2 regions of the Peribacillus sp. Hz7 genome follow, and region 1 is predicted to be linked to the other one. Evidence: a T-box and tRNA genes for the amino acid it is inferred to sense, from the RefSeq annotation. Region 1 holds a T-box; the other holds one or more tRNA genes.
The links. The T-box of region 1 lies ahead of alaS (alanine--tRNA ligase). A T-box ahead of a tRNA ligase gene usually reads a tRNA of that ligase, here a tRNA-Ala.

Region 1 (3,430 bases):
GGCATCAATACGTGCTGGTACGTCTTTCAAATTCGTTTTTAGTTTAGAAGCGGCTTCTTTTAAAAGCGTAATTTGGTCCGCCATTAATTTGTAAGCTCCAGCTCCTGTTACGGCCTCAATACGACGAGTTCCAGCACCAATTCCGCTTTCCGAAACAATTTTGAATAGACCGATTACCGCTGTATTTGGTACGTGACAACCACCGCAAAGCTCTAAGCTATAGTCTCCAATTTGAACAACACGGACAATTTTACCGTATTTTTCACCGAATAGAGCCATTGCCCCCATTGCTTTTGCTTCGTCAATATCTTTCAAATCAATTGTTACTTCTAAGCTTTGCCAAATTTTCTCGTTTACAATCGCCTCAATTTTCTCTAATTCCTCTGGCGTAATTTGACCAAAGTGTGAGAAATCAAAACGTAAGCGTTCTGCTTGCACAAGGGAACCCGCTTGGTTAACATGTGTACCGAGTGTATCTTTTAATGCTTGATGTAAAAGATGTGTCGCTGTATGATTCTTCACAATTTCGCTGCGGTTTGCATAGTCAACAGTTGCTACTACTTGTGCGTCAGCCGATAATGTTCCAGCAACGACTGTTACGCGGTGAAGATTTTGTCCATTCGGTGCTTTTTGAACATCCTGTACAGCTAATTGTACAGCCTCACTAGTAATCATTCCTGTATCAGCAATTTGACCGCCGCTTTCTGCATAAAAAGGTGTTTGATCTAAAATGATTTGAACTTCTTCGCCTTCGTGCGCTTCTGTAATAAGCTCACCGTCTTTAACGATTGCCACAACTTGCGCTTCTACTTGAAGTTTGTCATACCCAACAAACTCACTTGCAACCTTCACATCACCTAAAACGCCGCCTTGAATTTGCATAGAATCTACATCTTGACGCGCAGCACGTGCACGTTCACGTTGTGCTTCCATTTCTTTCTCAAAGCCGTCATGGTCAACGGTCATGTTTTCTTCTTCTGCATACTCTTCTGTTAATTCAATTGGGAAACCATATGTGTCATATAAACGGAACGCATCCGCACCTGGAATGATACTTTGCCCTTGCTCTTTTTGTTTCTTAATCACTTCAGATAAAATGCTTAATCCATCATGCAGTGTTTCATGGAATCGCTCTTCTTCGTTTTTCACAACTTTAGCAATAAAGTCTTTTTTCTCTAGCACTTCTGGATAGAAGTCTTTCATGATTTCCCCAACAACGGGCACTAATTCTAACATAAATGGTTCGTTAATGTTGATTTGTTTTGCATAACGAACGGCACGACGAAGTAAACGACGTAATACATAGCCGCGGCCTTCATTAGATGGGAGCGCACCATCACCTACTGCAAATGTTACCGTACGAATGTGGTCGGCAATGACTTTAAACGCTACGTCTGTTTCTTTATTTGCCCCATATTTCACATCTGTAAATTGTTCAACGGCACGAATAATTGGGATAAATAAATCTGTATCAAAATTCGTTGGTACGTTTTGAACGACAGAAGCCATACGCTCAAGGCCCATACCTGTATCAATATTTTTCTTTGGAAGCGGTGTATATGTACCATCTGGATTATGATTAAATTGAGAGAAAACTAAGTTCCATACTTCTAAATGACGTTCATTTTCTCCACCTGGATATAATTCTGGATCGTTCGGGTCGTCGCCATATTCTGGTCCGCGATCGTAGAAAATTTCTGTATTTGGACCACTTGGGCCTTCTCCAATATCCCAGAAATTTTCTTTTAAACGAATAATTTTCTCAGCTGGAACCCCAATTTTCTTATTCCATAACTCAAATGCTTCATCGTCTTCAGGGTGAATGGTTACAGCTAGTTTATCTTTATCAAAACCAATCCACTTTTCATCTGTAAGGAATTCCCAAGCCCATGTAATGGCTTCTTCTTTAAAATAATCGCCGATTGAGAAGTTTCCTAACATTTCGAAGAATGTATGATGGCGTGCTGTTTTCCCTACATTTTCAATATCATTTGTACGAATTGCTTTTTGCGCATTTGTAATTCTTGGATTTTCTGGAATCACTCGTCCATCAAAATATTTTTTCAACGTCGCTACCCCAGAGTTAATCCATAATAAAGATGGATCTTCATGCGGAACAAGTGACGCACTCGGTTCAATGTTATGTCCTTTTTCTTTGAAAAAATCAAGATACATTTGGCGTATCTGTGCACCAGTTAAATATTTCATCTATTTTTTCCTCCTTTTAATTTTGGGCATACAAAAAACTCCCATCCCTAAAAAACAGGGACGAGAGTTAGCTCGCGGTACCACCCTGATTATGGACATCTTGCCTGTCCATCACCTTCATCTAGCCTTAACGCGGCGTAACGGCAGGTATTAGCTGCTCTCTGGACTAGCTTTCTGCTGCTCTTGATCTAAAATCCTTTCAGCCCAGGGGATTTCTCTCTAGTAGACAGTGTTCAGCATACTTGGTCCTTCAACGAATTATCTTATGTATTGTATTTTATTCACTACTATTTTATTTGTCAACAAGCGGCTCCTTCTTTCCGAAGTGAACACGTGCATGGAGAACAAAAACTTTTAAAATAGCAAGGATGGGAATCGATACAATCATACCGATAATTCCCCCTATTTCACCGCCTGCTAGCAAGGCAAGCATAATGAATAACGGATGCATATGAAGGCTTTTCCCCACAATCAACGGAGATAGCACATTCCCTTCTAAAAATTGCAAAACGAGCACAATAATCGCAACCGTAATCACCATTTTAATTGATAATGTTGCTGCAATAATGATAGCGGGAACCGCTCCAAAAATTGGACCAAAGTATGGAATCACATTCGTAATCCCGATAATGGCACCAAGCAGCAACGGATACTTCATATCAAATAACCAAAACAATAATGCGGCAGCAACTCCAATCGCCACGCACACAAATAGCTGTCCACGAATATAGCCACCGAGCGATGTATCGACATCACGTAAAAATGCACGGCCTTGCTGACGCCATTTTTTCGGCGTAATATACCAAATCATTTTCTTTAACGACTCAAAATCTTTTAACATATAAAAAGCAATGAAAGGAATTAGGCCAATAAGCACCAAAAAATCAAATGCTTTCATTGCATAATTCATTAAATGATTTAAAAAGGTATTCATACGTATTGCAATTACATCCATTCCTTTTTCAATTCGTTCATGTACATCAATGGGCCAATTAGACGTTTGATATTCCAGATTCTTCATCCACATTTTATATTGTTCCGTTACAACAGGAACATTTTCAGAAAGCTCTTCTACTTGATTCATCATGGTTGGAATGCCTTTATAAATTCCAAACCCTAAACCTCCAAAGAAAAGTAAATAAATAATAATAACAGACAGCCCTCGCCTTACGCCTTTTTGATGAAGCGCCTCAACAACAGGGTGTAATAGATAGCTAATAAA
Region 2 (3,430 bases), on a different contig from region 1:
TTGGTATTTTACACAGATTAGTAAAGTTAAAAGACCACGGACGTGCCAATAATAATAGAGGGAACAAGCAACAACGGTAATGCATCTGTCGAATCATTGGAGTTGTACTATAAATTGGCCAGTAAGCTAGTTGATCGTCGTGAAGTTGTATCAGATGCAGAAGTTAACAAAGCGTACGAGAATCTCTGAAGACGAGCTGTAACGAGGATTGGACGAACTAAACGATATGTTGAACTAGGTTAAGTGTTACCAAGTGATGACTGCGGCTTTTATCATTGGGGTTGACGTGTTATTATTAAATGTCAGGAGCAAAGCATACACAATCTGTTAGGATGTTGTATAGTTCATCACGCTTAGTTTATAACTAAGTAAAATGGATAAAATTAACCCATGACAAGTAACTCAACTGAAGGTAAGAATAATGGGGTGATGGTATCAGTAAAGCTAAAGGTAAAGGCGGAACAGGTAGAGGGACAGGCAAGAAGGGCTGGAATCGTTGGCAAGCTAGTTCGAACAGAGCGAAAAGTGCTAAACCTTATATAAGCAAAGGCACTAAAAAACCAGATAAAGAGGATTGAAAGTCAGCATTCATAATGTTGGCTTTTTTATTTTGCTGTAGGAGGAAACTGTGCGATAGCGAATTTTACAAACACACACGCACACACTGAGTCGCCATCCAACGGGCGGCTTTTTATTTACCTGAATTTAACGAAAGGGTGAAGGAAAATGAACGAAAACCAAACGTTATCGCACGCAAGGGCAGTACGAATACTAGCGTTTGGAGTTGCTTGTTTAAAGGTGCCAGGCCCGAATATAAGCAAGAAACAGGCGCCTAAATCATTGGCGAAGGTTGGCTGTAGCTGACTTTCTGAAATCGCATTTTGTTAAGGTTATAAATATATGTATATATCATAGAAGGAGAGAACAACATGATTAATACATACGGAGAGTTAATAGAATTATTGAATACACAGGGAGAGAGTATAAAAACTCTTGCGACAAGACTTCCATTTGGAGAAAAAAACTTAGAGTGTTATTAAGAGATGCAGAGTATAGCTTTGATAAATCAACAAGTAATTGGCGATATACAGGAGAAGGCCAAGCGTCGGACGATGAGTTATTATTGGGAAAACCTCACGAAGAAGAAACCGAGATTTCAACTTCCGCGCAACCTACTAAAGAACAAGTTGCTCTTGCGGTATTCACATCGGAGCAAGTAACGTTAAGGTCTGATACGTTCTCGAATGCGGAAAGGTTTTCGTATGTAGTTGCTTCGACATTTTATAGGGCTCCTTTTAAGGAGTGCAAAGGCCGCGATTAGGCACATTCAAAAAAACGTATTGATGTTACGTTTTTTTCGTGATATACTAAAGACCTCAAATTTTCTGCATTAAATTGCGGCGGAGCGTTTGACTATGTGGAGTAGTCTTACGCTCTTTTTTGTGTTTCTATCGTGTAATTTTGCGTGGTTTGTTGAGTTTATTACGGTCATTCAATAACTAGGTCGTGAAATCTCGGCACACGTCGATGTTTAATTTCCGCACGTCCTCGCTTTGTAGAAACTCCCCTAATAAATTGAAAACGTGCTGGTATAGCCAAATGGTGCCATCCGCCAGGCCTTTCACTTTCTTTGCGCTCTTTACCTTTTCCGCAAGTAGTTCCAACGAGTACGGTTTCTTTTTACTGTTAACTGTCAGCGTGTTCTTCACACGTTTTCCGCGTCTATTTTCCGAATGCAAAACAAAAAACACCTCCAGTCTCCGATAAAGTCACCGTAAAAGTGATTGGAAAAAGGAAGCGTTTCGCTGTCCGATATAGGAGCGTTACGTCACCGGTAAGTCACCAGCTTAGAAACGTTGACGTAATGCGTGTATGGAGCATAGGGGGCTCGAACCCCTGACCTCTACGCTGCCAGCGTAGCGCTCTCCCAGCTGAGCTAATGCCCCGAATAGGATACACTAATTATTTTAACTGAATTAATAGAAAAGTCAATAAAAAAGGAAAAATCCGTTAGAATTCCATATTCTAACGGATTTTTGAACTGAATTTTTGGCGTTGTTGATAGAACGTTATTGATTTTTAAATATTTTCAATTTCTACTTTTGAGACTTCCTGAATACTAGAAATTGTGTAATACACATCAGATGTTTTTCTTTTTTGATCGACAAGTATTCTTATGGTAAGTGAGTGAATGTTTGTTTCGACATCTTTAATTCGAATGTTTTTCACATGAATATTTTCGTCTCTGATTTTTTGTAACACTTTTGAGATGTCTTCTTTTTCTTCTATTATAAGTTTAAGAAGAATTTCTTTTTGGCGAAGTGATATAGGACCAATCCAAGTAATGATAGGAGGAATAAGCTCTACACTAATAATTAAGAGAATGACTCCTGCGATTGCTTCGATAAAAAATCCAGCTCCTACAGCAATTCCAATTCCAGCAGCTCCCCAAATAATGGCGGCTGTTGTTAATCCAGAGATACTATTATCACGACGTAGAATAACGCCAGCACCGATAAAGCCAATTCCAGAAACAATTTGAGCCGCTAGTCGAAGTGGATCCATTGTCACATTTAGCTCGTCGCTTCCAGGAAATTTGAAAGCTGACTCAATTGATACAATCGTAAGCATACAGCTGACAATAGAAATGACTAAGCTTGTTTTTAAGCCAACTGGTTTACGTTTAATTTCTCGTTCTAATCCAATAATCATTCCTAAAAAAGCAGAAATACCTAGCTTTAATAGAATAAATAATTCCTCGTGTAAATTAAATGACCATTCCAACAATACCATCCCCATCCACAATAAAAACATCTATAATTTTAACTATTATAACCTCAAAAAAGGGAATTGCGGTACAATGAATCTGTTAGTTTTAAGTTAAAAGAGAGGGAACTTCATGAAAGCTGCATTTATCAATCCTTATTTTGCTTTAGTAGTAGGTGTGATTACAGTTTCGTTTTCAGCAATTTTAGTGAAATTGGCATCCGCTCCGTCGGGGATTATTGCCTTTTATCGCCTGTTGTTTACGGTATTGCTATTACTACCATTTTTTCTTATTAAGCATGTTCATGAAATGAAGTTGATGATAAGGAAGGATTTCTTTCTTACGATGGCTGCGGGCATTTTTTTAGCCTTTCATTTTATTTTGTGGTTTGAGTCATTGAATTATACGACGGTTGCTAGCTCTACAGTTCTTGTCACGCTTCAGCCTATATTTGCTTTTGCCGGTGCTTTTTTCTTTTTTAAAGAACGCTTCTCCGTAAAAGTACTAATAAGTGGTGCGATAGCTATTATAGGGAGTGTCATTATTAGCTGGGGGGATTTTCGTATAAGTGGTTGGGCGCTTTTTGGGGATCTACTTGCCCTCATTGCCTGTGCTTTAGCAACAAGCTATCTACTAGTAGGTCAAGATGTTCGTAAGAGGATT

Region 2: it encodes a tRNA-Ala, which carries the amino acid that the T-box ahead of alaS (alanine--tRNA ligase) is inferred to sense. The anticodon was not compared.

The regions. Positions count from the first base shown of each region.
Region 1 covers NZ_JBHHJV010000010.1:96,620-100,049, forward strand. The annotation lists gene alaS (alanine--tRNA ligase) at 1-2,208, opposite strand, end outside; T-box leader at 2,262-2,471, opposite strand; gene ACE199_RS14680 (AI-2E family transporter) at 2,501-3,430, opposite strand, start outside.
Region 2 covers NZ_JBHHJV010000034.1:22,372-25,801, forward strand. The annotation lists gene ACE199_RS22145 (DUF3934 family protein) at 435-578, shown strand; gene ACE199_RS22150 (hypothetical protein) at 727-864, shown strand; gene ACE199_RS22155 (hypothetical protein) at 1,031-1,321, shown strand; tRNA gene ACE199_RS22160 (tRNA-Ala) at 1,874-1,946, opposite strand; gene ACE199_RS22165 (MgtC/SapB family protein) at 2,080-2,784, opposite strand; gene ACE199_RS22170 (DMT family transporter) at 2,900-3,430, shown strand, end outside.